3 regions of the Streptomyces sp. NPDC048258 genome follow, and region 3 is predicted to be linked to each of the others. Evidence: riboswitches for the same ligand, from Rfam matches in the RefSeq annotation. Region 3 holds a riboswitch; each other region holds the start of a gene.
The links. A riboswitch is a leader RNA that binds a small molecule or an ion and turns the genes downstream of it on or off. The one in region 3 is predicted to bind cobalamin.
Positions count from the first base shown of each region.

Region 1 (9,235 bases), on a different contig from region 3:
TGCGCGGCAGTCCGTCGCCCACGGACAGGTTCCAGCGCAGCAGCTCGTCGACCGCCTTGCCCATGCGCTCAGGGTGCTCGCGCAGGTACCCGATGAGCTCGGGCTTCTGGAGCAGCGCCAGGACCGCGAGGACCAGGAACGCGGAGGTGGAGACCGCGCCCGCGCCGAAGAGCGAGACGGCGACCGTCGCGAACATGTCGTCGGTCAGGTGCGCCGACTCCGGGTCCGCCTCCTTCAGGTCGGCGAACTTGCCGAGGAGCCCCGTACGCTCCTCGGAAGGCAGTGCGAGCTGGACGTTCAGCTGCTCGACGAAGTAGCCCACGTCCTTGTACCAGTTGAGGGCCGAGTCGGCGAACGGCTCGCGAGCGGTCATGAACGCGACGTCCAGACCCGACATCAGCCGGCGCCAGTCCTCGAAGGGGACCCCGAGGACCTGACAGTGCAGCGCCGCCGAGAAGGGGTCGGCGAACCCCGCCCGGAGGTCGGCCGGACCGCCCTCGGCCACCAGCTGGTCGATCAGCTCGCCCGCCTTGGCGCGCAGCCAGTCCTGGAGCCCGTTCTGGCGCGGGTTGAGCGCCTTCATCACGGCGTTGCGCAGGCCCGCGCTGTTGATGTTCCCCATGTTGTTGACGACCTCGGGCGGGATCGTCAGCGCGTACTGGCGCGGGACTCCGGCGTTCGCCGTGTCCTTGAGGCTGAACCGCTCGTCCTCCAGCACCTGCTTGGCCAGTGCGTAGCTGCTCACCAGCCAGGCCGGGTCCCCGGTGAGGGTGCGCACCTTGGCCACCGGGGCCTTCTCGCGGAGCCACGCGCACTCCTCCGGGAGCACGTCACCGCGCCGCGAGAGCGGGAAGTCGAGGAGCGGCCGCTCCTGGGTCTCCTGGCCCTCAAGCTGCTCGACGCTCATCGACGTTCCTTTCGGTTGGTACGTGGTTCGTGTTGCTCTCGGGCGCCGGGTGCTCGTGCACGGTCCCGGCCGCCTCGGGACGTACGACGGCATACGCCTGGTTGCGGGTGGCGCGCAGGCCCCCGCCGCGCGCGAAGAGGACATCCGTCAGCGGCATCTTGACGTGGTAGGCCGCCACCGAGGACGGCACGTCGAGAATGCTCGGGGTGTCCACGAAGAACGGCAGCTCGGCCGCCATGTAATCGAAACAGACCTGCAACTGCTCGTCTGTGATGGATTCACCTTCCGGCAACTTGGAGCCGACAAAGTGCAAGGCCATCTTCTCGCAGCCCTTGCGGAATTCGTCGTCGGTCTCCAAGAAATGCAGTACGCGCCGGTGCAGTAGTTGGTAGACGGGGTTCTCCTGGAACTCCGAAAGTGCCCTCACGCGGATTTCTCCCTGGGGCGGTCCTGATTCCTCCACGCCTTTCAGGATCCGCCGCCGTACTGCCTTTATCTCCTTCGTGGCGCGCTTCTCCGCGTGCTCCTGGGTGTAGCCGAAAGCGGCGAACATCCGGTCCACGTGGAGGTCTGCGTAGACGAAGTCGACCTGCGCGAAGCGGGTCGTGGCCCACTGGGCAAGACGGGTGATGCGCTCGGAGCTGAAGTAGCTGTTTCCAGGACTCACTCCGATGAGCACATGGTCGCCGTCTTCCCAGATATGGCGGCAGGTGCGTGTGAAGGGCAGAACTTCGAATGATGCGTCAGCTGTGATCGTCACCTGTGTGATCGCCCTTGTTGCCGCTTGTCCCTGGGAGCCCTGCGCTCCTGGTGTGGCGGCAATGTCGGTACGTTATGCGGTGGTGCCGGAGCGTGACAAGTCCGGGCCGGATTTGTTGGCTGGAATTATCGCTTCCGCCTTACGGAAGAGTAATTGAATATCTATCTGCCGCCCGAACGGGACCCGGAGCGGAGGCCGGCTCCGGGGGCCGCTACCCTGAGCCGGTCAACAAGCACCGAGAAGGGGTGGACCCAGTGGCGGACATCGAGAGCGCACGGGCGACGTTCAACAAGTTCGACGTGAACGGTGACGGCTTCGTCACGGCCGACGAGTACAGCGCGGCCATGAAGGCGATGGGCGACGCGTACGTCACCGGCGCGGTCGCGGACGCCGTGCTCGCCGCCAAGGACGCCAACGGCGACGGCCTGCTGAGCTTCGACGAGTTCTGGGCCGCCCTGAACAACTAGGCCCCCGCGAAGCGGGCCTGCGCGCAGCGGGCCTCCGCGCCGCCCCCGCCCCACCTGCCGGGCGGGGGCGCGGTCATGCCGTGGTGCCGCCCGGGGGCGTCATGTCCTCGACCTCGGTCAGGGCTTCCCGGAGCCAGTGCAGCCAGAACGTCTCCAGGGCGATCCCGCCGTGCAGGACGAGACGGCGCAGCCGGTCCTCCACGGCGTCCCGCTCCGGCGGGAAGTCCTTCTCCTCGATGGCCTCGTACTGGGCCAGCTGCCGCTGGTGCAGCTCCAGATGGCGCCGCAGCTCGGGGCCGAGCTCCTGTGGCCCGACCACCCCCGCCGCGCGGATGCGCAGCAGCAGGGGATCGCGCATCGGCTTCGGGTCCTGGCTCTCGGCGACCCACCGCGCGAGCTCCGCGCCGCCCGCCGGCAGGACCTCGTACTCCTTCTTCTGCCCCCGTACGGGCACCTCGCTCGGCAGCTCCCGGATCAGCCCGGACTCCTCCAGCCTGCCGAGCTCGCGGTAGATCTGCTGGTGCGTCGCCGACCAGAAGAACCCGATCGACTTGTCGAACCGCCGGGTCAGCTCAAGCCCTGACGAGGGCTTCTCGAGCAGGGCGGTGAGGATGGCGTGCGGGAGCGACATGACGCCATCCTAGGTTTGCCGTGGCTCCGGCCGGTCTACGCCCATGCGGACAGCGCCTCCGGGGTGCGGGGGCCCGGGACGTCGGCGGGGAGCAGGCCGCGGGTGCGCAGGAAGGCCGTCACGGCCGGGGACCAGGCCTGGCGCAGGCCCGCCTCGGCGAGCAGGGCCGGATCCGAGAGCAGCGCCGGGGCCGGGCCGACCCGGATGCCCGACGGGGCCAGGACCGCCGCGTCGTCGGCCCACCGGACGGCCAGGTCCACGTCGTGGGTGGCCATCACCACCGTGGTCCCCGAGGCGCGCAGCCCCGCCAGCACGTCCAGCAGCCGCTCCTGGCCGTCCGGGTCCAGCCCGGCGGTCGGCTCGTCCAGGATCAGCACCCGCGGGGCCATCGCCACCGCGCCCGCGATCGCCGCGCGCTTGCGCTGCCCGTACGAGAGCAGGTGCGTCGGGCGGTCCCGCAGCGCCGTGATGTCCAGCGCGGCGAGGGCGGAGTCGACCCGCTCGCGGACCTCCGGCACCGGCAGGCCCAGGTTCATCGGCCCGAAGGAGACGTCCTGTTCCACCGAGGCCGCGAACAGCTGGTCGTCCGGGTCCTGCACGACCAGCTGGACCGCCGTCCGCAGCCGGGTCAGGCCGGCGCGGTCGTAGGTGACCGCCGCGCCGTCCAGGCGCAGCGCGCCCGACCCCGGCCGCAGGCCTCCGCTGAGCAGCCGCATCAGCGTGGTCTTGCCGCTGCCGTTGCGGCCCAGCAGGACCAGCGCCCGGCCCTCGGCGATCCCGAAGTCGACGCCGGAGAGCACGGCGGGCCCGTCCTCGTACGCGTAGCCCGCGCCCACCAGTTCCACCAACGGCCTCACAGGTACAGCTCCTTCAGTACGAGGGTCACGGCGGTCAGCCCGGTCAGCAGCGCGGCGGACGCGGCCAGGAAGCGCCAGGACAGCGCCGCCTCGGGGACGAGCACGCGCAGCGCGCCGTCGTAGCCGCGCCCGGCCAGGCCCGACTGGAGCCGCGCCGCGCGGTCGAAGGCGCGTACGAACGAGGTCGCGGCGAGCCCGCCCACCGAACGCCACGCCGCCGCCCGGCCGGTGGTGCCCAGCCGGGCCGCCTGGGCCTGCCGGACCCGGGCGAGGGAGTCGAGCAGCAGGAACCCGATCCGGTACATGACCAGGGCCACGTCCACCACGGGAGCCGGCACCCCCGCCCGGACCAGCCGCGGCAGCACGTCCGAGACCGGGGTGGTGAACGCGAACAGCAGCACGCCGAGCGAGGCCGCCGAGGTGCGCAGCAGCAGCTCCGCGGCGTGCCGTGGGCCGTCCGGGGCCAGCGAGACGAACCCGGCGGGCCCCCCGACGGCGAACAGCAGCGGCAGTGCCCCGGTGAAGCAGAAGCCGAGCGGGATCCGGAAGGCCCGCCACAGCTGCCGCCGGGCCACCCCGGCGGGGCCGAGGAGCACGGCGAGCGTGGCCGCGGCGACCAGCGGCCCGCCGGGCCACGGGGGCAGGCACACCGCGGCGACCGTCAGCCCGATCCCCAGCAGGGCCTTCTCCAGAGGGTGGCGATGGCGCCAACGGCTGCTGTGCGCCGCCGCGTCGATCGGCAGCACCGCCTACGACTCCGTGGCGGACGGGGACGCGGACGGGACCGCGTCGGCAGCGGCGGCGGCCGCACCCTGACGGCGACCCCGGCGGACGCCGAAGTAGTACGCGAGCACGCCCGCCCCCAGCGCCGCCTGGAGGGCGAACAGCGCCGACTCGATCTCCGCGGAGGGCGGCTCGTACAGCGGCGAGAACCAGGGCTCGTAGTCCGGCTTCAGCTCGGTGATGGCCGCCTCCGCCTGCGCGTCGGCGCCGGCGAACGGCTCCTCCTTGCCCTCGCCCAGGCCAAGCGCGAGCGGGAGCACGGCCAGCGCCGCCACCAGGAGCAGCAGCAGGGTGTTGATCTTCGCGTTCCTGGTCATCAGGCCGACGCCTCCTGCTTCGTCCCGGATCCGGTGAGCTTCGCGACGCCGAGCCGGACCAGGTCCGACCTGCTGGACTGCATCAGCAGCCGCATCACGAGCACGGTCAGCAGCCCTTCGCTGACCGCGAGCGGGATCTGCGTCACCGCGAAGATGCCGGCGAACTTCTCCAGCGAGCCGACGAATCCGCCGCTCGCGTCCGGGAAGGCCAGCGCCAGCTGGACGGAGGTCACGCAGTACGTCACCAGGTCGGCGAAGAAGGCACCGAAGAACACGGTCACCATCAGCGGCAGGCCGGACTTCCGCAGCAGCCGGTAGACGCCGTAGCCCGCCCAGGGCCCGGCTATCGCCATCGAGAACACGTTGGCGCCGAGGGTGGTGAGCCCGCCGTGCGCCAGCAGCAGCGCCTGGAAGAGCAGGGTGATCGTGCCGAGCACCGCCATGATCGGCGGCCGGAAGAGGATGGCCCCGAGCCCGGTACCGGTGGGGTGGGAGCAACTGCCCGTCACAGAAGGGATCTTCAGGGCGGACAGGACGAAAGTGAACGCCCCGGAGGCTCCGAGCAGCAGCGTGCTCTCCGGATTGGCCTTCACCTCGCGGGTGAGGGCGCGTACTCCGTGTACGACAAAGGGAGCGGACGCGGCGCCCCAGGCGACCGCGTGCAACGGGGGCAGAAACCCCTCGGCAATATGCATGAGTGGGGAAGACCTCTCCAGCACCTCGTGGATGGACAGCGCGCCCCGGCCGGTCTCCTGGCTCACGGGTGCCGATGCCCGGACTCCGCCTTCCCGGGGCCGTGCGGTGTCCCGCGCGGGCCCAGTGGCTCCCCGCTGGGGGGCACCTCCCAGACGGGGTCTGGGGGAGGTGGAGCCGGACTTCCCGATCACAGTGGCGAGGGCCGCACCGGTTTCACACCGGTTTCCCGAACACCAAGGCCCACTGACCCTAGTCGGCCGCGCGGACCGGCACCAACCCGCCCCGATCGGCGTGGGTCCCCGTACGGGCGCGGCCGGGTGGCGGCCCCGGCCCGGCCTCCACAGGCTGGGACCGTGGCTGCCGACACCGAGTACGACTACTCAGACCTAACCGCCGTCTACGTGAACTGCACGCTCAAGCGCTCGCCCGAGACCAGCAACACCGAGGGCCTGATCGACAAGAGCCGCGCCGTCATGGAATCGGCCGGGGCCCGGACCTCGCTCATCCGCGCCGTCGACCACGACATCGCGACCGGCGTCTGGCCGGACATGACCGAGCACGGCTGGGAGAGCGACCAGTGGCCGGTCCTCTACAGCCAGATCATGGACGCCGACGTCCTCGTCCTGTGCGGGCCCATCTGGCTCGGCGACAACAGCTCCGTGATGAAGCAGGTCGTCGAGCGGCTCTACGCCTGCTCCTCCCTCCTGAACGAGCAGGGCCAGTACGCCTACTACGGCCGCGTCGGCGGCGCCCTGATCACCGGCAACGAGGACGGCGTCAAACACTGCGCCATGAACGTCCTCTACAGCCTCCAGCACCTCGGCTACGCGATCCCGCCGCAGGCCGACGCCGGCTGGATCGGCGAGGCCGGGCCCGGCCCCTCCTACCTCGACCCGGGCTCGGGCGGCCCCGAGAACGACTTCACCAACCGGAACACGGCGTTCATGAGCTGGAACCTGATGCACCTGGCCGCGCTCCTCAAGCGCTCGGGCGGCTTCCCGGCGCACGGGAACCAGCGCTCGCTGTGGGACGCGGGGTGCCGCTTCGACTTCGAGAACCCCGAACACAGGTGAGGGACGTTCCGGCAGGCACCCGGCCACGGGCTCCCGGGATCCACGGAGGGGAGGGCGGCTCTCATCGATCGCGAGCGATTCATGAGGACGCTGACGTTCTGGCTGCGTCCGGCATTCGCGCTTCGCGTGGTGAACCGATTCCAGAGAATCGCGGGGTTCGATCGCTCGATGGCGCTGGCGTCCAGCATGCTGACCGCGATGATCTCCCTCGCGATCCTCTGCGGTGCCGTTCTGGCCGGCATCGGCGACAAGGACGTCGCCGACCGGATCATCGACCGGTACGGCCTCACCGGGGCCGGAGCCGATGCCGTGCGGCAGGTCTTCGCCTCGACCACGGACACGAGCATCGGCGTCCTCGGGGCCCTGTTCCTGCTGATCTCCACGCTGAGCTTCGCGCGAGCGGTGCAGCGGTTGTTCGAACAGACGTGGCAGCTCAAGCCCCTGAGCGTGCGCAACACCGTGAACGACCTGAAGTGGGCCCTCGTCTTCCTGGTCTACGTGCCGGTGAGCGGCTGGCTCTTCGCCGCCACCGGCGGCGGGCACCTCACGCCGGCGGCGACCCTGCTCGAAGCGTCGCTGACCGGGCTCTTCCTCGTCTGGGGTGGCTGGATCCTCTCGGCGAAGAGGGTCGCCTGGCGTGATCTCCTGCCGTTCGGTGTCATCGCGTCCGTTCTGACGGCGCTCTATTCCGTGGGCGCGGACTTCTATCTGCCACGTCTGTTCAACTCCTACGCCGACCGCTACGGCGCGGTGGGCGTGGTCTTCGCGATGCTCTCGGCGTTCTTCGGCATCGTGCTGGTCGTGGTGGGGTCGGCGGCGCTCGGCCGGGAGGTGCGTGACGAGCTCGGCCGCATCCGCCAGGGCGAGCGACCGCCCGATGACGAGATCCGCCGTGAATGGGACAACGTGGTCGACCAGATGAGGGAGCGTTGGCACACAACCCGGGGGAAGATCTCCCGCTTCCGGCCGGACAGGAAAGCGAAACGGCGCTGAGCGGGTTCGGTTCAGACTCCGGTGGTGGCGATGATGTCGCCGTCGGCGACGGCAGCGGTGAGCGCGGCGTGGTCGGAGACGGTCTGGTCGGCGTAGTGGAGTGCGAAGTCGGCGATGGCCCGGTCGAAGGTGTCGGCGTTGCCGAGGTAACCGGCGATGGCGACGCGGTCGCCGGAGCGGGCGTGGGCGCGGGCCAGGGCGATGCCGCACAGTTCGGCGTACTGGCGGAGCACGGCCGGGCCCATGGTCTCGACCAGCGCCGATCCCTTCATGTCACGCAGCTGTCGGCAGTAGAAGTGGCGTCCCTCCGGTCCGGTCGTCCAGCCGAGGAAGATGTCGCCGGTGGCCTGCATCAGCCGCTGTCCCGCGACCACCCGGTGGCCGTGATGACCAGCGCCTTCGGCCGGCAGGTGGTCCTCCAGTACGGACCGCGTGGCTTCCTTGATCTGGAGGAAGAGCGGGTCCCGCTCGTCGCGACCGGTCAGCAGGACGATGAAGCAGCGTGTGCCGACGCTTCCCACGCCGACGACCTTCCGGGCCGCGTCGACGAACCGGTAGCGGTCCAGCAGGAGGCGGCGCTCCTCGGGGAGGGTGCTGCGGTACTGGCTGAAGATCGCGTCGACGGCCCGTGTCGCGCGTTTGCCGACGGGCTCCAGCAGAGGGGGGTCGTGGATGATGCGCCGGCGGCCGCCCCGCATCTCGGTGAGCTTGTCGAGTGCCTGCAGGCTGGTGCGCCCGCGGGCGCGTTCCAGGTTCGCCTCGGCCCGTCCGCGCCGCTTGCGCTCGCGGATCAGGGGGAGTACCGCGTAGGGGTCGATCCGCTCGTACCAGACGGCGAGTTCGCCCTGCTCGGCCAGCTGCCGCATGGCACGCCGGTAGGCCGCGGCCGCGGCGCGGGCGGCTCGCCACGCCCGTTCGTCACCGTGCCCCCGGTCGCGGGCGGCCACGGCGACGCTGGCGGCGAGCCGCTTGACGTCCCACTCGAACGGGCCGGCCAGGGTCTCGTCGAAGTCGTTGAGGTCGAACAGCAACGCGCGCTCGGGTGAGGCGAAGACGCCGAAGTTCAGCAGGTGCGCGTCACCACAGAGCTGGACGGTCAGACCGGTGTTCGGTACGGCGGCGAGGTCCGCGGCCATGACGGCGGCCGCGCCGCGCAGGAAGGTGAACGGGGAGACCGCCATTCGCCCGTAGCGGATCGGCAGCAGCTCGGCCACCCGGTCGGCGGCCTGCCGCCGCAGCACCCACAGGGGATCGGCCCGGTCCGCGGCCGGTGTCCACCGGCCGTGCGAGGCCCGTCCGACTTGCTTGCGGACCGCGCGCCCGGTCCGGGCCCGATCGGCTGGACTGGTCATGGTCTGCTCCTTGTCGCTCCGCACCCGGCCTGGACGGCGGGACGGCGGATCGCGGGCGGGGCCTATTCCTCCGTGGCGCCGGCCTTCGAGGTCGGCCACTTGAGTTCGATCTCCAGCTCGATCTGCCCGTCGCCGACCTCGACCTCGATCTCGCTGAGGAGTTCGTCGGGGATCCGCAGGGTCAGCGTCCCGGGTCCGAGTTCCAGTTCGGCTTTGCCGCCGCGCCTGAGTGCGTCCGCGAGCGCGGAGAGCCGATCGGCGGCCTCAAGGCGTGACAGCGAACTCTTCTGCTCGAATTCGAGGTCCTTCACGGATGTCTCCAACCTGGGAGGAACGGGAACGGCAGACACCGTCAATTGTGACGCTGGGCATCATTTCGGGCATCCCGATGGGAGGCGC
Region 1 covers NZ_JBICZH010000002.1:444,887-454,121, forward strand. The annotation lists gene ACGFYQ_RS06180 (cytochrome P450) at 1-907, opposite strand, end outside; gene ACGFYQ_RS06185 (tRNA-dependent cyclodipeptide synthase) at 888-1,667, opposite strand; gene ACGFYQ_RS06190 (EF-hand domain-containing protein) at 1,922-2,134, shown strand; gene ACGFYQ_RS06195 (PadR family transcriptional regulator) at 2,208-2,765, opposite strand; gene ACGFYQ_RS06200 (ATP-binding cassette domain-containing protein) at 2,801-3,622, opposite strand; gene cbiQ (cobalt ECF transporter T component CbiQ) at 3,619-4,368, opposite strand; gene ACGFYQ_RS06210 (energy-coupling factor ABC transporter substrate-binding protein) at 4,372-4,722, opposite strand; gene ACGFYQ_RS06215 (energy-coupling factor ABC transporter permease) at 4,722-5,417, opposite strand; cobalamin riboswitch at 5,447-5,671, opposite strand; gene ACGFYQ_RS06220 (flavodoxin family protein) at 5,772-6,491, shown strand; gene ACGFYQ_RS06225 (YhjD/YihY/BrkB family envelope integrity protein) at 6,573-7,484, shown strand; gene ACGFYQ_RS06230 (DUF2252 domain-containing protein) at 7,496-8,836, opposite strand; gene ACGFYQ_RS06235 (amphi-Trp domain-containing protein) at 8,899-9,147, opposite strand.
Region 1: linked by a shared signal. The riboswitch ahead of ACGFYQ_RS06215 (energy-coupling factor ABC transporter permease) and the one ahead of metE (5-methyltetrahydropteroyltriglutamate--homocysteine S-methyltransferase) in region 3 are both predicted to bind cobalamin.

Region 2 (9,235 bases), on a different contig from region 3:
GATGACCATGACCTCCCAGGGGGCCATCTGGGCCATCATCACGGCGAGGACGAGGCCCTTGCGGCCCTTGAACTTCATACGGGCGATGGCGAAGCTCGCGGCGAGGGCGACGAGCAGGGCCAGCAGGACGGCGCCGACGGTGACCAGGACGCTGTTGGTGACGTACGTCCAGAAGTTGGCGACCCCGGTGGCCTTGGTGAAGTTGTCCAGCGTCGGGGTGAAGACGAAGACCGGGTCCTTGGTGAGGATCTCGCTGGACGGCTTGAGCGCCGAGGAGAACATCCAGTACACGGGGAAGACGAAGACGAGGGCCAGCAGGAGCGCGCCGAGGTTCTTGGCGACGGCTCCGGGGCGGACCGGACGGCGCGTGCGGAGCTTCTGCTCGGGCTTCTGCCCGGGCTTCGGGGCGGCGGCCTTCGGGGCGGTGGTCGTGCTCACTGCTCCTCCTCCTGCTTCAGGATCAGGCGGAAGTAGAAGGACATGACGATCACGAGGATCAGGATCGTCAGGACGGAGATCGCGGCGGCGAGGCCGTAGTGGGCCTGGCTCTGGCCCTCGACGTAGGCGAAGACCGGCAGGATCTCGGAGGCGCGGTCGGGGCCGCCCTTGTTCATCGCGTAGACCTGGGTGAAGGCCTTGAAGACCCAGATCACCTCAAGGAACGTGGTGATGAGGAAGAAGGGCTTGAGGTTCGGGAAGACGATCTTCCAGAAGGTCTGCCAGCCGTTGGCCCCGTCCATCCGGGCGGCTTCGTACAACTCGGCGCTGACCGTGGTCAGGCCGGCGTACATGTTGAGGGCGACGAAGGGGATGGAGCCCCAGACCACCAGGATCGTGACGATCACGAGGGTGGAGAGTCCGGTCTCCATCCAGTTGTGCTGGTCGTAGCCGGCGAAGCCGGCGGTGCGCATGACCCAGTTCATGACGCCGAACTGCTCGTCGAACAGCCACTTGAAGACCTGCACGGAGGCGACGATCGGCATGGCCCAGGCCATCACCAGCGCCATCGACAGGACCAGGCGCGTCTTCTTCCCGAGCCTGTTCAGCAGGATGCCGATGAGGCTGCCGAGCGTCATGATCAGCGCGACGTTGGCCAGGGTGAAGGCGAAGCTCCGTACGACGACGGTCCAGAAGTTCGCGTCACCGAGGAGCTCGGTGTAGTTGTCGAGCCCCGTGAACGGGTACTTCCGCTGGATGAACTCGATCTTGTTGATGTCCTGGAAGGACAGGATCACGTTCTTGATCAGCGGGTACAGCAGGAGCGTCGCGAGGGCGAGCACGGCGGGCCCGACCAGCAGGTAGGGCAGCCACCCCGAGGGGAGCGTTTTTCTGCCCCCGCGAGGAGACGTACGACTGGGGCCGGTTGCGATCGTGGGCCCCTCGGGCCGCCCGGCGGACTTCAGTGGTGCGTCCTCTGGAGCGCTGGTCATCGCTCCCTGGGAATGCACGGTCATGTCTGGCTTCCTCGCGGTTGACTGTGGAGTCAAATGCGCGACCGGGGGCGCGGCAGGCGGCTGGGCGCCTGCCGCACCCCCCGGTGCGTTCACACTGCTGGGTCGTGCGGGTGCTGCGGGGTGGGACTACTTGTTGATGCGGCTCGCGATTTCCTTGTCCGCGTCAGCGCCCGCCTTGGCGGCGTCCTCACCCTTCAGGACCTTGGTCATGAACTCCTTGATGGGGTTCGGCTCGGTCTCGACGTTCGCCCAGCCCGGGGTGACCGGGGTGATCTTGCCGTTGACGCCGGCCTTGCCCATGGCCTCGGCGAAGGAGCCCGCGGCGGGGGTGAAGTTCGCGCCGGCCTGGTTCGGGAGCAGCGCGCCCTTGGTCTCGGCGGCGTACTTGGTCATCTGGTCCTTGCCGGCGGCGAGGGCCAGCCACTCCTTGGCGAGCTCCTTGTTCTTGGAGCGCTCGGCGACGGCGAGGTTCGAGCCGCCGAGGAAGACGGTGCTGGTCTTGTCAGCGGTCTTGCCCGGGATCGGGAAGTAGCCGAAGTCGGCCTCCTTGCCCGCCTCCTTCAGGGCCTTCTCGGCGCCGCCGGCCTCCCAGCCGAGACCGATCCAGGACGAGACGCCGCCCTTGGGAACGATGTCGGTGGACTGCTGCGGGTTGGCCTCGTCCTTGTCCTTGGGGGCGGTGGAGAAGGACTGGAGCTTCTTGTAGAACTCCATCGCGGAGGCGGCCTGCGGAGTGCCGAGCCCGCCCTTCCACTTGTCGCCGTCCTTGACGGCCAGGTCGCCGCCCTCGTCCCAGATGAGGCCCGCGAGGACGTACCAGCTCTGGCCGGGCAGGTAGATCGGCTGCGAGGCCGGGTCGGCCGCCTTCAGCTTCTCGAGGCCGGCGATCCACTCGTCGCGGGTCTTCGGCGGGGTGACGCCGGCCTTCTCGAAGGCCTTCTTGTCGTAGATGACGACGCGGTTGGCGGCGTACCACGGGGCGGAGTAGAGCTTGCCGTCGACCTCGGCCGAGGCGAGCATGCTCTTCTGCCAGGCGTCGGCGCCGAGCTCGGCCTTGTCCTTCGTCAGGTCGGCGAGGCCGCCGGTGACCGCGTAGCCGGCGGTCTGGGTGTTGCCGAGCTCAAGGACGTCCGGAGGGGTGTTCTCGGAGAGGGCGGTGGTGACCTTCTCCTGAATGCCGGTCCACTTCTGCTCCTCGACCTTGACCGTGACACCGGGGTGCTTGGCCGAGAACTCCTTGTTGACCTCGTCGATCCAGGCCTTCGGCGCGGAGCCGTCCATGACCCAGACGGTGATCTCCTTGGCGCCACCCGCGTCGGCCTTGCCCTTGTCGTCGCCGCCGTTGCCGCACGCCGCGACTCCGACCATCATGCCCGCGACACTGACCGCCGCGATGAGCTTGCGCTTCACGCCACCCTCCTCAGGGATGCTGCCTGCAACTTCCCTCGCCCGCCGCGGTGACGTACGTATCAAGTACTGCCGTGGGGCCGGGATCTGATCCACATTGGTTTAGACCAGTAGCTGGAGCTTGGCCTAGACCTTTAGGGGTGTCAAGGGTCTAATGAGCGGGTGCTCGGTCCGTTATCGGACCGACACCTGGGGAGAGAGAAGGCCTGTCCCCCCACACGTGTCACGATGTGACCGCACATATCGGAGGAGCCGGTGACGGCAGCGAAACTGGAGTCGGGAAGGCGGGCGGCGATGGCCACCGAAGGGGCGATCACGGAGCCGGAAGGCGGGGCGGCCACCCGCACGGCGCGTGTACCCAAGTACTACCGACTCAAGCGGCACTTGCTCGACATGACCGAAACGCTGCCACCCGGCACGCCGGTACCGCCGGAGCGCACGCTGGCGGCCGAATTCGACACCTCGCGGACCACCGTCCGCCAGGCCCTCCAGGAGCTCGTCGTCGAGGGGCGGCTGGAGCGCATCCAGGGCAAGGGGACCTTCGTCGCCAAGCCCAAGGTCTCGCAGGCGCTCCAACTCACCTCGTACACCGAGGACATGCGCGCCCAGGGACTGGAACCGACCTCCCAGCTCCTCGACATCGGCTACGTGACCGCCGACGACACCCTCGCCGGACTGCTCAAGATCAACACCGGTGGGCGGGTCCTGCGCATCGAGCGCCTGCGGCTGGCCAGCGGTGAGCCGATGGCCATCGAGACCACCCACCTCTCGGCCAAGCGCTTCCCCGCCCTGCGCCGCTCGCTCGTCAAGTACACCTCCCTCTACACCGCTCTCGCCGAGGTCTACGACGTCCATCTCGCCGAGGCCGAGGAGACGATCGAGACCTCACTGGCCACCCCGCGCGAGGCCGGCCTGCTCGGCACCGACGTCGGGCTGCCGATGCTGATGCTCTCGCGGCACTCCCTGGACGCGGACGGCGAGCCGGTGGAATGGGTGCGGTCGGTGTACCGGGGCGACCGGTACAAGTTCGTGGCCAGGCTCAAGCGACCTGCGGTCTAGCACTCGCGCCCCTATACCGGAATACGGACGGGGTCTTACGTTCACCGGGCAATCCCCCGTAGATTCCCTGCGCTCACGCAGTGATCGACGAGGGGACGAGAGCCATGCCGGAACCACAAGCTACTGGTACAGAACGGGACGTGGCGAGTCCGGGCGGCACGCCGGGCTCGCCTTCGCCGAGGTCCATCGCCGTGTGGGTGCTCGTCGGTCTCGTCGGCGCCCTCGGCTGGGCCGTGCTCGCCCTCTCGCGCGGCGAGGAGATCTCGGCCGCCTGGCTGCTCGCCGCCGCGCTGGGCTCGTACGCGATCGGCTACCGCTTCTACTCCCGGTTCATCGCGCACCGCGTACTGAAGGTGGACAAGACGCGGGCCACCCCCGCCGAACGCCTCGACAACGGTGTCGACTTCCACCCCACCGACCGGCGCGTGCTCTTCGGCCACCACTTCGCGGCCGTCGCCGGCGCCGGACCGCTCGTCGGACCCGTGCTCGCCGCCCAGATGGGCTACCTGCCGGGCACCATCTGGATCGTCGCGGGCGTCATCTTCGCGGGCGCCGTCCAGGACATGGTCACGCTGTTCTTCTCCACCCGCCGCGACGGCCGTTCGCTCGGCCAGATGGCCCGGGACGAGATCGGCCCCGTGGGCGGAGCCGCCGCCCTGGTCGCCGTGTTCGCGATCATGATCATCCTGCTGGCCGTGCTCGCACTCGTCATCGTGAACGCGCTGGCGCACTCCCCGTGGGGCGTCTTCTCCATCGGCATGACCATCCCGATCGCCCTGTTCATGGGCTTCTACCTGCGTGTGCTGCGCCCCGGCCGGGTCACCGAGATCTCCGTCATAGGCGTCGCGCTGCTGCTGCTCGCCATCGTCGCGGGCGGCTGGGTCGCCGAGTCCTCCTTCGCCTCCACCTTCACGCTGGAGAAGGAGACGCTGGTCATCTGGATGGTCGTGTACGGCTTCGTCGCGTCGGTGCTGCCGGTGTGGATGCTCCTCGCGCCCCGCGACTACCTCTCCACCTTCATGAAGATCGGCACGATCGCGCTGCTCGCGCTGGGCGTGGTCATCGCGATGCCGACGCTGAAGATGCCCGCGGTCACCGACTTCGCTGCCCGCGGCGACGGCCCGGTCTTCGCCGGCTCGATGTTCCCCTTCGTCTTCATCACCATCGCGTGCGGGGCCCTGTCCGGCTTCCACTCCCTGGTCGCCTCGGGCACCACACCGAAGATGATCCAGAAGGAGACCCAGGTCCGGGTCATCGGCTACGGGGCGATGCTCACCGAGTCGTTCGTCGCGGTCATGGCGATCATCGCGGCCTGCATCATCGAGCCCGGACTGTTCTTCGCCGTGAACTCCCCCGGCGGAGTCATCGGCACCACGGTCGAGACCGCCTCGGCGGCGGTGACCAACTTCGGCTTCGCCATCACCCCGGACGCCCTCGCCCAGGCCGCGAAGGACGTCGAGGAGGCCACCCTGCTGTCCCGTACGGGCGGCGCGCCGACCTTCGCACTCGGAATGTCGGAGATCTTCTCGGCCGTCCTCGGCGGCGCCGGGATGAAGGCCTTCTGGTACCACTTCGCCATCATGTTCGAGGCGCTGTTCATCCTGACGACGCTCGACGCGGGCACCCGCGTCGGCCGGTTCATGCTCCAGGACACCCTCGGCAACGTGCACAAGTCCTTCAAGGACGTCAGCTGGAAGCCGGGCGTCTGGCTGGCGAGCGCCGTCGTCGTCCTCGGCTGGGGCTACTTCCTCTGGGTCGGCATCAAGGACCCGCTGGGCGGCATCAACCAGCTCTTCCCGCTGTTCGGCATCGCGAACCAGCTGCTCGCGGCGGTCGCCCTGGCCGTCTGCACCACACTGCTGGTCAAGTCCGGCCGGCTGAAGTGGGCCTGGGTGACGGGTGTTCCGCTGGCGTGGGACGTCGCCGTCACGCTCACCGCGAGCTACCAGAAGATCTTCTCGGACGACGTGAAGGTCGGCTTCTTCGCGCAGCGCGACAAGTACCAGACCGGCATCGACGCGGGCAAGGTCCTGCCGCCCGCCAAGAACATGGACGACATGCACACCGTGGTCACCAACGCCACGGTGGACGGCGCGCTGTCGGCGCTGTTCGCGATCCTGATCATCATCGTGCTGGCGGACGCGGCCCGGACCTGCTTCAAGGCGATCAGCAGCCCGGAGTCCGTGAAGCTCTCCGAGGTCCCGTGGACCGAGTCGAAGATCGTCGCTCCGGCTGGACTGATCCCGACCGCCGAGGAGCGGGCCGAGCTCGTCGCGGCCGGCCTCGACTCGGGCGGCGGCCGGGTCAAGGAGCCGCTGTCCTCATGAGCGGGCTCGTGAGCAGCCTCATCAGCGGCCGCACGAGCCTGCGCGGCGCGCTGGCCCGGGTCCGGTTCTACGTACGGGAGTTCTCGGGCGAAGCGGCGTACGACCGGTACGTGGCCCACGCCCGCTCCCACGACCCGGACGCGCGGGTCCCGACCCGCCGGGAGTTCGAGCGGGCCCGCACGGACGCGCGCGAGGCGGACCCCCGCGAGGGCTTCCGCTGCTGCTGAGGGACAGCCGAAGGGCCCCGCCCCGAACGGGTGGGGCCCTTCGGCCTGCCTCCGGCACACTCGACGGCATGGACATCACGATCAGGCCGGTGCGGCCCGCCGACTACGCGGAACTGGGCGAGATCACCGCCCAGGCCTACCTCGCCGACGGGCACCTGGACTTCAACGAGGACGACGGGTACCTGCACGTGCTGCGCGACGTGGCCGGCCGGGCCGCCCGGGCCGAGGTGCTCGTCGCCGAACAGGACGGCCGGCTCCTGGGCGGAGTGACCTTCGCCGCGCCCGGCAGCCCGCTGGCCGACATCGCCGGCCCGCACGAGGCCGAGTTCCGGATGCTCGCCGTGGCCCACGAGGCGCGCGGCCGGGGCGCCGGCGAGGCGCTGGTGCGGGCGTGCGTCGAGCGGGCCCGGGCCGTCGAGGGCGTGACGGGGCTGGTGCTGTCCACCCAGCGCACCATGGCCGGCGCCCACCGGATCTACACGCGACTGGGCTTCGTACGCACTCCCGAGCGGGACTGGGCGCCCATCGAGGGCCTGACGCTGCTCACCTATCAGTTGAAGCTGTAGCCACGCCGACACAACATGTGGGGGCTGCCGCATCCGGTCGCCCCCACATGTATGCTCATGCCTGCTGTCGCCGCAGGGGAATCCGGTGCGAATCCGGAACTGTCCCGCAACGGTATGAAGTGTCCGCCTACCGGACACCAAGTCCGAGGACCTGCCGACAGCGCGCCCGGCTCGACCGAACCGGGTGCCGATACGTCCGGGCCTCGCGGTTGGGCCGGTGGACGCCATGGGGTGTACGCGTTCCTGCCACGCCCGCATGCGCCCGCTCGCGCCCCGCCCCGCCGATGACCGGGCCGAGCGAGGGAGAGCTCCCGCCGTGACCATCGCGCCTTCCGCACCGCGCGCCGAGTCCGTTTCTGGCGACAACACCGAGGGCCCGGGGGCCACGCTGCTGCGTACCCTCACCGAACTGACGGCGGACCTCCCCGACACCGACCCCGGCCGGGTCGCCGCCGCCGCGCTGCGCGGCCGCAGCTCCGCCGCCGACGAGGCCGAACTGCGCGGGCTGGCCACCGAGGCCGCCGCGGGGCTCATCTCCGAGGACCCCGCGTACTCCCGCCTCGCCGCGCGGCTGCTGACCCTCGCCGTCCGTGACGAGGCCGCCGGCCAGGGCGCCACCTCCTTCTCCGCGTCCGTCGCGGTCGGGCACCGCGAGGGGCTCATCGCCGACCGCACCGCCGAGTTCGTCCGCATCCACGCGAGCCGCCTGGACGCGCTGGTGGAGCACGCCCTCACCGAGGGCGCCGACGACCGCTTCGGCTTCTTCGGCCTGCGCACCCTGCACAGCCGCTACCTGCTGCGCCACCCGATCACCCGCCAGGTCGTGGAGACCCCGCAGTTCTTCATGCTGCGCGTGGCCTGCGGCCTCGCGGAGGACGAGAGCATGCGCGCGGTCGAGGAAGTGGCCTCGCTGTACCGGCTGATGAGCCGCCTCGACTACCTGCCGTCCTCCCCCACGCTCTTCAACTCCGGCACCCGGCACCCGCAGATGTCCTCCTGCTACCTGCTGGACTCCCCGCTGGACGAGCTCGACTCGATCTACGACCGCTACCACCAGGTCGCCCGCCTCTCCAAGCACGCCGGCGGCATCGGTCTGTCGTACTCCCGCATCCGCGCCCGCGGTTCGCTGATCCGCGGCACCAACGGCCACTCCAACGGCATCGTGCCGTTCCTGAAGACCCTCGACGCCTCCGTCGCCGCCGTGAACCAGGGCGGCCGCCGCAAGGGCGCCGCCGCCGTCTACCTGGAGACCTGGCACGCGGACATCGAGGAGTTCCTGGAGCTCCGCGACAACACCGGTGAGGACCAGCGCCGTACACACAACCTGAACCTCGCCCACTGGGTGCCGGACGAGTTCATGCGCCGCGTGAACGCCGACGCCGACTGGTCGCTGTTCTCCCCGGCCGACGTGCCCGAGCTGGTCGACCTGTGGGGCGACGAGTTCGACGCCGCCTACCGCAAGGCCGAGGAGTCGGGACTGGCCCGCAAGACCATGCCCGCCCGCGACCTGTACGGCCGGATGATGCGCACCCTCGCGCAGACCGGCCAGGGCTGGATGACCTTCAAGGACGCCTCCAACCGCACGGCGAACCAGACCGCCGAGCCGGGCTCCGTCGTCCACTCCTCTAACCTGTGCACCGAGATCATCGAGGTCACCAACGACGGCGAGACGGCCGTCTGCAACCTCGGCTCGGTCAACATGGGCGCCTTCGTGGTGGACGGGGAGATCGACTGGGAGCGCCTGGACGAGACCGTCCGCACCGCCGTGACCTTCCTCGACCGCGTGGTGGACATCAACTTCTACCCGACCGAGCAGGCCGGCCGCTCCAACGCCCGCTGGCGCCCGGTGGGTCTGGGCGCCATGGGCCTCCAGGACGTCTTCTTCAAGCTGCGGATGCCCTTCGACTCCCCCGAGGCGAAGGCCCTGTCCACCAAGCTCTCCGAGCGCATCATGCTGGCCGCGTACGAGGCCTCCTGCGACCTCGCCGAGCGCAGCGGCCCGCTGCCCGCCTGGGAGCAGACCCGCACGGCCCGCGGTGTCCTGCACCCGGACCACTACGACGTCGAGCTGAACTGGCCGGAGCGCTGGGACGCGCTGCGCGCCCGCGTCGCCAAGGGCGGCATGCGCAACTCGCTGCTCCTGGCCATCGCCCCGACGGCGACGATCGCCTCGATCGCGGGCGTGTACGAGTGCA
Region 2 covers NZ_JBICZH010000002.1:189,926-199,160, reverse strand. The annotation lists gene ACGFYQ_RS05100 (carbohydrate ABC transporter permease) at 1-318, opposite strand, end outside; gene ACGFYQ_RS05095 (carbohydrate ABC transporter permease) at 435-1,454, opposite strand; gene ACGFYQ_RS05090 (extracellular solute-binding protein) at 1,581-2,864, opposite strand; gene ACGFYQ_RS05085 (GntR family transcriptional regulator) at 3,156-3,920, shown strand; gene ACGFYQ_RS05080 (carbon starvation CstA family protein) at 4,025-6,247, shown strand; gene ACGFYQ_RS05075 (YbdD/YjiX family protein) at 6,244-6,474, shown strand; gene ACGFYQ_RS05070 (GNAT family N-acetyltransferase) at 6,543-7,040, shown strand; cobalamin riboswitch at 7,085-7,214, shown strand; gene ACGFYQ_RS05065 (ribonucleoside-diphosphate reductase subunit alpha) at 7,357-9,235, shown strand, end outside.
Region 2: linked by a shared signal. The riboswitch ahead of ACGFYQ_RS05065 (ribonucleoside-diphosphate reductase subunit alpha) and the one ahead of metE (5-methyltetrahydropteroyltriglutamate--homocysteine S-methyltransferase) in region 3 are both predicted to bind cobalamin.

Region 3 (9,235 bases):
TCCGGCCGGGTCCGCATAGAATCCTCATGCAGTCGGGAAGAACTCGGAGGCCGACCCCCGGAGAAGTCTGTGCATGACGCTCCCGACACCTCGATGAGCCCACCCTCACGCTCCGGCGGAGAACCTCTCGTCCGCATGCGCGGTCTCGAAAAGCGGTTCGGCGGCACTCTCGCGTTGGCCGCGGTCGACCTCGACATCCACAGAGGCAGCGTCCTCGCCCTGCTCGGCCCCAACGGTGCCGGGAAGTCCACCCTCATCAAGGTCCTCGCCGGGGTCCACCACGCCGACGAGGGCGAGGTGACGGTGGCCGGGCACCCGCTCCGCTCCCACGGCGCCGCCCGGAACATGTCCTTCATCCACCAGGACCTCGGTCTCGTCGAGTGGATGTCGGTGGCCGAGAACATCGCCCTGGGCACCGGTTACCCGCGTCGCCACGGGCTGATCTCCTGGCGGCAGATCCGGGAGCGCTGCGAAGAGGCCCTGCGGATCGTCGCCGGGCACCTGGACGCCGACGCCCGGATCGCAGACCTCGCCCCTGCCGAGCGCTCGCTGGTCGCCATCGCCCGCGCCCTGGCGACGCGGGCCGAGCTCATCGTCCTCGACGAGCCGACCGCCACCCTCCCCGCCGCCGACTGCGCCCGGCTGTTCCACGTACTGCACACCCTGCGCGACCGTGGACACGGCATCCTCTACGTCAGCCACCGGCTCGACGAGGTGTACAAGGTCGCCGACACGGTCGCCATCCTGCGTGACGGCCACCTGGTCGAGGCGGGTCCGCTCACCGGATACAGCCCCGCCCGTCTGGTGCGCGCCATCGTGGGCCGCGAAGCGGCCGGCTACGCGCCCGCCAGCACATCCGCCGCCGGCCCGCCCCTCCTCAGCCTCGACGGTGTGCGGACCGCGGACACCGGCCAGGTCAGCCTGGACCTGCGGAGGGGCGAAATCCTCGGCATGGTGGGCCTGACCGGCGCCGGCCACATGGATGTGGGCCGCGCCCTCGCCGGCGCCCGGCCCATCCTCGCCGGGCGGGCGCTGCTCGACGGCCGGCCGTACCACCCCCGTACGGTCTCCGCCGCGCTCGACTCCGGCGTCGGCTTCGTGGCCGCCAACCGTCAGGAGGAAGGCTGCGCCGCCGAACTGACCGTACGGGAGAACTTCCTGGCGAACCCCCGGGCAGCCGGTGTGCCGGCGTTGCACTGGATCAGCCCCCGGCGGGAACGCGCCGAGGCCACCGCCCTGATCGACCGCTTCTCGGTGCATCCCCGCGACAGCGAGGTGCCGATCGCCACCCTGTCCGGCGGCAACCAGCAGAAGGTCATGGTCGGCCGGTGGCTCCGGGGGAGCCTGCGCCTGCTCATCCTCGAAGAGCCGACCGCCAGCGTGGACGTGGGAGCCAAGGCCACGATCTACCGGCTGCTCGACGACGCGCTCGCCTCCGGCCTGGCGGTACTGCTCATCTCCACCGACTTCGAAGAGGTCGCCACCGTGTGCCACCGCGCTCTGGTGTTCGTCCGCGGGACCGTGCGCGCCGAGCTGACCGGCGCAGCCCTCACGGTCACCGAACTCACCCGAACCGCCTCGGCCATGCCCCCCATCACCGGAGCTGCGACGAGCCGATGACCATCCCTCCCTCGCTCCGATCCCTGCTGGATCGTCTTCACGGGCACCTTCTCGGCACCTACGGCCTCCTGGCGCTCGCCGCCCTGCTCTTCCTGGTCTTCTCCCTCACCCTGCCGAACACCTTTCCCACCCAGGACAACATCTCCTCGATCCTCTCCAACCAGTCGATCCCCGCCATCCTGGCGCTCGGCGCGACGATCCCCATCGCCACCGGCAAGTTCGACCTGTCCATCGGCTACGGCCTCGGCCTCGCGCACGTCATGGTGATGCAGCTCATCGTCGACGAAAGCTGGCCCTGGCCCCTCGCCTGCCTCGTCGTGGTGTGCGGAGGGGCCGTGGTCGGGGCTCTGAACGGTGTGATCGTCGAATTCGGGCAGATCGACTCCTTCATCGCCACGCTCGGCACCGGCAGCATCATGTACGCCTTCACCGGCTGGATCACCGACGGCGCCCGGATCGTCCCCGGCCCGAACGGCCTGCCCGTCTCCTTCACCGACCTCTACGACTCCCGGTTCCTCGGGCTGCCGGTACCCGCCTACTACGTCCTGACCGTCGCGGCCGTCCTCTGGCTGGTGCTGGAGCGTCTGCCGCTCGGCCGGTACCTGTACGTCATCGGCTCGAACCCGCGCACCGCCGGCATCATCGGCATCCCCACCCGCACCTACTCCGTCTACGCCTTCGCCGGGTCGGGCCTGGTCGTCGGCTTCGCCGGTGTCCTGCTCGCCGCCCAGCAGCAGACCGGCAACCCAAGTGTCGGGCTGGACTACCTGCTGCCCGCCTTCGTCGGTGCTCTGCTCGGGTCCACCACGATCAAACCGGGCCGCGCCAATGCCCTCGGCACCGTCGTGGCCGTCGCCGTCCTCGCGATCGGCCTCGCCGGAATCGGCCAGCTCGGCGCCCAGTTCTGGGCCACGCCGCTGTTCAACGGCGGGACCCTGCTCATCGCCGTCGGCCTGGCGGGCTACTCGGCCCGCCGCCGCCTGCGCGGCGGCGCCACCACGACCCGCCGGTCGCTCGCGGAACCGTCGGCCGCACCGGCGAACGACAGCCACCCCTAGAACCGTTCTCGTACGTCGTACGCGCACCTGCGTCAGGAGCACTGTGTACTCGAACCGCAAGACCGCCGTCACCGCCGCAGCCCTGCTCGCGGCAGCCGCCGCCCTGGTCGCCGGCTGCGAGCGCGGCCCGTCGGCCGGCACGGGGCCGTCCGACGCCGGCGGTTGCCCCGGCACCCTCGCGAAGGCCGGGACGGCCGTCCAGCGGGCCGAGAACACCGATGCGTCGTGGACCGGCCCCACCAGCGGCCCCGCGGCGGTGTCCGGCAGGACCGTCGTCTACGTCGCGCAGACCATGACCAACCCTGGTGTCGCAGGCGTGACGAAGGGCGTCGAGGAAGCCGCGAAGGTCATCGGCTGGGACCTCCGGGTGATCGACGGGGAGGGCACCCCCGCCGGCATCCAGGCCGCGCTCAGCCAGGCGATCACCCTCAAGCCCGCGGGCATCGTCATCGGTGGCTTCGATCCCCAACTCACCTCGCAGCAGGTGGCGCGGGCCGAAGCGGCGCGGATCCCGCTCATCGGATGGCACGCGGTGGCTTCCCCCGGCCCGAGCGAGAATCCCAGGCTCTTCACCAACATCACCACGAACGTGGACGACGTGGCGAAGATCAGTGCGGACTGGATCATCGCCCGGTCCAAGGGCGACGCCGGAGTCGTCCTTTTCACCGACGACTCGATCCCCTTCGCCAGGAACAAGTCCGAACTGATCAAGAAGGAGCTCGCCACCTGTTCCGGGGTGCGGATCCTGGCCTACGAGAACATCCCCATCCCGGACGCGAGCAACCGGACCCCCCAGGCGGTCTCCTCCCTCCTGTCCCGCTTCCAGGACACGTGGACGTACTCCGTGGCCATCAACGACCTCTACTTCGCCGACGCCGCCCCGGCCTTGCGCGCAGCCGGCGAACCGGGCTCCGGCCCGCCCTTCAACATCGGCGCGGGCGACGGCGACCCCTCCGCCTTCCAGCGCATCAACAGCGAGCAGTTCCAGGCCGCCACCGTCCCCGAGCCGCTGTCCCAGCAGGGCTGGCAGATCATCGACGAGTTCAACCGCGCGTTCGCCGGCCGGCCCGCCAGCGGCTATGTCGCCCCGGTCCACATCGCCACGGCCGACAACAGCCACGGCTCCACATCCTGGGATCCGGCCGGCTACCGCGAGGCGTACCGGAAGATCTGGCGCAAGTAGCGGCACGACGGCCGGCCTGGTGGGCCGTCAGGCGAGCGCCGCTGCCAGCAGCTCGGCGGTCTCGGCTACCAGCGGGTCGTCCGCTCCGGCATCCGGCCGGGGCTTGGTGGTCAGGACGGCCATGACGATGGGCGCCCCCTGCGGGGGCCACGTGATGCCCGCATCGTTGTTCGTCCCGTACCTCCCACCACCGGTCTTGTCCGCCAGCGTCCAATCTGCCGGCAGGCCGGCCCTGAAGCGGTCCGTGCTGGTCGTGTTGGCCAGCAGCCAGTCCGTCAGCAGCGCCCGGTCCCGGGGTTCGAGCGCGTCTCCGAGCACAAGGTGCTCGTAGGTCCGGCCGATGGCCCGCGGGCTGGTCGTGTCCGTCAGCCGGTCGGGCTCCGCGGAGTTCAGGTCGGGCTCCCAGCGGTCGAGCCGGGTGGTTCGGTCCCCCACCGAACGACAGAACCGGGTGACCGCGCCGGGGCCGCCCAGTTCACGGAGCAGGAGGTTCGCGGCCGCGTTGTCGCTCTGGCAGATCGTGGCGGCGCACAGCCGGCCGATGGTCATGCCCTGGGCCAGGTTCTCGGGCAGCCCGGTGACCGGCCCGTATCCGGAATCCCTCACGTCCCGCTCCGTGTAGTGGAGGTGCTTGGCGAGCACCTCTCCGTCCTGGTCCAGGTCACGGAGCACCGCCGCGACCGCGAGGGTCTTGAAGAGCGAGCACATCGGGAAGAGCTCGTCCGCCCGGTACAGCACCGTCCTGCCGTCGGCCGTGTTCCGGGCGAACACTCCCAGGCGGGCGGAGTGCCGCAGTTCGAGCGTGCGAAGCTGCCGCAGGATCTTGTCGCGCCCGGCCCGGGGGGCTGCGAATGCCGTGCCGCTGAGCGATAACCCTGCCAGCGCCGCGCCGGCCCCGACGGCCAGCACGGCGCGGCGGGTGGGGCGGACTCCTGCGAATTCCACGATGCGATCTCCACTTCTGTTCCGGTCCGTATGAGAGCGAGGACGCAACAGGAGTCCAGGTGGTTCACTCCGGCACTGGTGCCGGCTGTAGAAGCGGTAGCCGTCCGTGCCGCCCAGGCGCTCCGGGGGCCGCACACACGGCAGTTGTGGCCGGCGGGTACGGTTTCGGCATGGACGTTTCCGCAACAAGTGCGACCGCCGACAACGTGACGCCGTCGACGGTGATCAAGGACACCGCGCGTCAACAGCTGGTGAAGACGGGTGCCGGAGGGCTGTCCCTGGATGCCGTGGCGCGCGACAGCGGTCTTGCCGTCGCCGAGGTGGAAGCCGTCTTCCCGCACCGGGACGACCTGTTGACCGCGCTGGTCATCGACGCCTACAACGCGTCCGGCGCCGCGATGGAGCAGGCGGACGCGGCCGCCACGGGCGCCGGTGCCTCGGCCGGTGCGCGGCTCCTCGCGGTCACGCGCGCGCTGCGGCAGTGGTCCTTCGACAACCCCGCCGAGTTCACACTGATCTACGGCTCGCCCGTTCCGGGCTACCACGCCCCGCAGGACACGGTCCCGCCCGCCTCGCGCACCCCCGCGGTACTCGCCGGCATCGTGCGGTCGGCGCTGGAAGGCGGTGAACTCACCCCGCCCCGGCGGACGGTGCCGGGCCCGCCGCTGCTCCTGCCCGCGGCCACGGAGCTGTTCGGCGGCGTGCCCGAGGCTCCGTTCTCGGACATCCTCGAGCGTGGCATCGTCCTGTGGAGCAATCTGATCGGGCTCCTGGTGTTCCAGGTCTTCAGCCGTACCCACGACAGCGTCAGGGACGAGGCCGCGTTCTTCGACTACGCCATCGCCGTGGCGGCCGAGAGCATCGGACTCGTCGTCCCCGTGGGCGAGACGAGCGACTGAACCGTGGCCGCGGGGGTTCGGCGGGTGGTGCCGCCGAGCCCCCGCGGCCGCGTCCGCCACCCGACGCGTCTCATCCCGGTGTCCGGAATATGAACACGTCTACCCGGCCTCAAGGACGGACGCCTACGCTGGCCTCGCAGCTGGTTCGCCCCGTCCGCCAGGCGGGATGCGTCGTAAGAGGGAACCCGGTGGGAATCCGGGACTGCCCCGCAGCGGTGAGCGGGAACGACCGCCGTCATACGCACTGGACCCGAGCCGGGTCTGGGAAGCGACGGCCAGTAGGTGCCGCCTCTTGAAGAGGCCGGTGTGCCCGCGAGTCCGAAGACCTGCCCGTTGCCCGCACGCGACCGTTCGCGTGCGGATGTCCCGGCGACCTCGTGGGCGGGTCGGTGTGCATACCAGGCGGGCGTCCGCGCGTACCCATCCGTACGCGGCGAAGGCGGCCCGCCCGGTCCGTCACCCTTCGCGTCTTCGTATCCGTCTCCGGGATGCCATGGAGACATGCTCGCGAAGGAGAGTTCCGTGACAGACAAGTCCGCGGCAGCGACCGCACAGCCCACCGTGTACGGCTACCCCCGGCAGGGGCAGAACCGTGAACTGAAGAAGGCCGTCGAGGGCTACTGGAAGGGCCGCGTCAGCGCCGAAGCCCTCCGTGAGACCGCCCGGGACCTGCGGCGGTCGAACTGGCGCCGGCTCGCCGAGGCCGGCATCACCGAGGTACCGACCGGCGACTTCTCGTACTACGACCACGTGCTGGACACCAGCGTGATGGTCGGCGCCATCCCCGCCCGGCACCGTGCCGCGGTCCAGGCCGACGCCCTCGACGGCTACTTCGCGATGGCGCGCGGCACCCAGGACCTGGCGCCGCTGGAGATGACCAAGTGGTTCGACACCAACTACCACTACCTCGTACCCGAACTCGGCCCCGACACCGCCTTCACCGCCGACCCGAGCCGCCAAGTGGCGGAGCTGCGCGAGGCCCTCGCACTCGGGCTGACCGCCCGGCCCGTGCTCGTCGGCCCGATCACCTACCTCCTGCTGGCCAAGCCCGCCCCGGGCGTTGCCGCCGACTTCGAGCCGCTGACCCTGCTCGACCGGCTGCTGCCCGTCTACGCGCGGGTCCTGGCGGAGCTGCGCGCCGCCGGCGCCGAGTGGGTGCAGCTGGACGAGCCCGCCCTCGTCCAGGACCGGAGCCCGGCCGACCTGGGCGCCGCGGCCCGCGCCTACCGCGAGCTCGGCACGCTCACCGACCGGCCGAAGCTGCTGGTCGCCTCGTACTTCGACCGGCTGGGCGAGGCACTGCCGGTACTGGCGAAGGCGCCCGTCGAAGGGCTGGCGCTGGACTTCACCGAGCGGGCCGCCGCCAACCTCGCCGATCTCGCCGCCGTGGGCGGCCTGCCCGGCAAGCGGCTGGTCGCGGGCGTCGTCAACGGCCGCAACATCTGGATCAACGACTACGCGCAGTCCCTCGCGACGCTGGGCACCCTGCTGGGACTTGCCGACCGCGTCGACGTCGCCGCGTCCTGCTCCCTCCTCCACGTCCCGCTGGACGCAGCCGCCGAACGGGACATCGACCCGCAGGTCCGCCGCTGGCTGGCCTTCGCCCGGCAGAAGACCACCGAGATCACCACCCTGGCCCGAGGCCTCGCCCGGGGTACCGACGCGATCGCCGCCGAACTCGCCGCCAACCGGGCCGATCTCGCTTCCCGCGCCAACTCGGCGATCACCCACGACCCGGCGGTACGGGCCCGCGCCGCGGCCGTCACCGACGCCGACGGGCGCCGCTCCCAGCCGTACGCCGAACGGTCCGCCGCCCAGCGCGCCCACCTCGGCCTGCCCCTCCTGCCGACCACCACCATCGGGTCGTTCCCGCAGACCACGGAACTGCGCACGGCCCGCGCCGATCTGCGCGCCGGACGCATCGACACGGCCGGCTACGAGGAGCGCATCAAGGCCGAGATCCGCGAGGTCCTCGCCTTCCAGGAGAAGGCGGGCATCGACGTACTCGTGCACGGCGAGCCCGAACGCAACGACATGGTCCAGTACTTCGCCGAACAGCTCACCGGCTACCTCGCCACGCAACACGGCTGGGTCCAGTCCTACGGCACCCGCTACGTCCGCCCCCCGGTCCTCGCCGGCGACATCTCCCGCCCCGAGCCGATGACGGTCCGCTGGACGGGGTACGCCCAGGCTCAGACGGACAAGCCGGTCAAGGGCATGCTCACCGGCCCCGTCACCATGCTCGCCTGGTCCTTCGTACGCGACGACCAGCCGCTCGGCGACACCGCGCGCCAGGTCGCCCTCGCCCTGCGTGACGAGGTGAACGGCCTTGAGGCCGCCGGGACTTCGGTGATCCAGGTGGACGAACCCGCGCTGCGCGAGACCCTCCCGCTCCGCGCCGAGGGTCACGCCGAGTACCTCGCCTGGGCCACCGAATCGTTCCGCCTCACCACGAGCGGCGTCCGGCCGGACACCCAGATCCACACCCACATGTGCTACGCCGAGTTCGGCGACGTCCTGCAGGCCATCGACGATCTCGACGCCGATGTCATCAGCCTGGAAGCGGCCCGCTCGCACATGCAGGTCGCCGACGAACTCGCGGGCGTGGGATACCCGCGCGAGGTCGGCCCCGGTGTGTGGGACATCCACTCACCGCGCGTGCCGTCCGCCGCGGAGGCGGCGGCCCTGCTGCGGAAGGGGCTTGAGGCGATCCCCGCCGAGCGGCTGTGGGTCAACCCCGACTGCGGCCTGAAGACCCGCGGCTGGTCCGAGACCCGCGCCTCCCTGGAGCACCTGGTCACCGCGGCCCGAGAGGTTCGTACGGAACTTCCCGCCGTCTGATCCCGGGCGAGCCGGGAAGAGCGCCGACCGCGCTCTTCCCGGCTTCGGCTCCGGCTTCGGCTCCGGGGGTGGTGCGGGCGACCGCGCGCGGCGAGCCGGTCCGTCCGGGCCAGACCAGACCCGGCCATGCCTCACCCGGCCCGGTCGCAGGTCGCCCCCCTGCACGGGTGGCCGGATCGTGCCCTTGCGGCCGTCGCCGCGCAGCACCGCGTCGATCCGGGCGTTGACCGAGGCGGTGCAGCGGCCCGCCGTGATCAGCTCGCGGAGCGCGTTCACCAGCGCCGTCTGGTCGCGCGCGGTCAGGGCCGCCGTGCAGCGTCGGCCGCCCTGGCCGGCGTGCACGGCGACGGCGTGCCAGTCGGCCTGGGTTTCCCGCTCAGGTACCCGGAACCAGACCGTCTCGTACAGTCCGGCCCGCACCCATTGCTCGCACACCGGCCGGAGCTGCTGGTCCACCGAATCCCAGGGAGCGCCCTTGGCCGCGCGGATGGCGGTGCTCAGCCTGCCGGAAAGCGAGGTGAGCTCTTCCAGGACGGTGTAGCCCCCGAGGTCGTACCAGGCATCCACCTGCCGTGCCCGTGTCGCGTCGGAGACGGGTGCGTCGGGAACGGCCGCGAGCTGCGCCGTCTGATTCTGGGAGCCGACGAGATCGACCGTGAAGGTGAGGGTGCGCAGCCGGAACGCATCGG
Region 3 covers NZ_JBICZH010000016.1:162,522-171,756, forward strand. The annotation lists gene ACGFYQ_RS30620 (sugar ABC transporter ATP-binding protein) at 70-1,620, shown strand; gene ACGFYQ_RS30625 (ABC transporter permease) at 1,617-2,678, shown strand; gene ACGFYQ_RS30630 (substrate-binding domain-containing protein) at 2,722-3,861, shown strand; gene bla (class A beta-lactamase) at 3,889-4,806, opposite strand; gene ACGFYQ_RS30640 (TetR-like C-terminal domain-containing protein) at 4,977-5,705, shown strand; cobalamin riboswitch at 5,830-6,054, shown strand; gene metE (5-methyltetrahydropteroyltriglutamate--homocysteine S-methyltransferase) at 6,228-8,546, shown strand.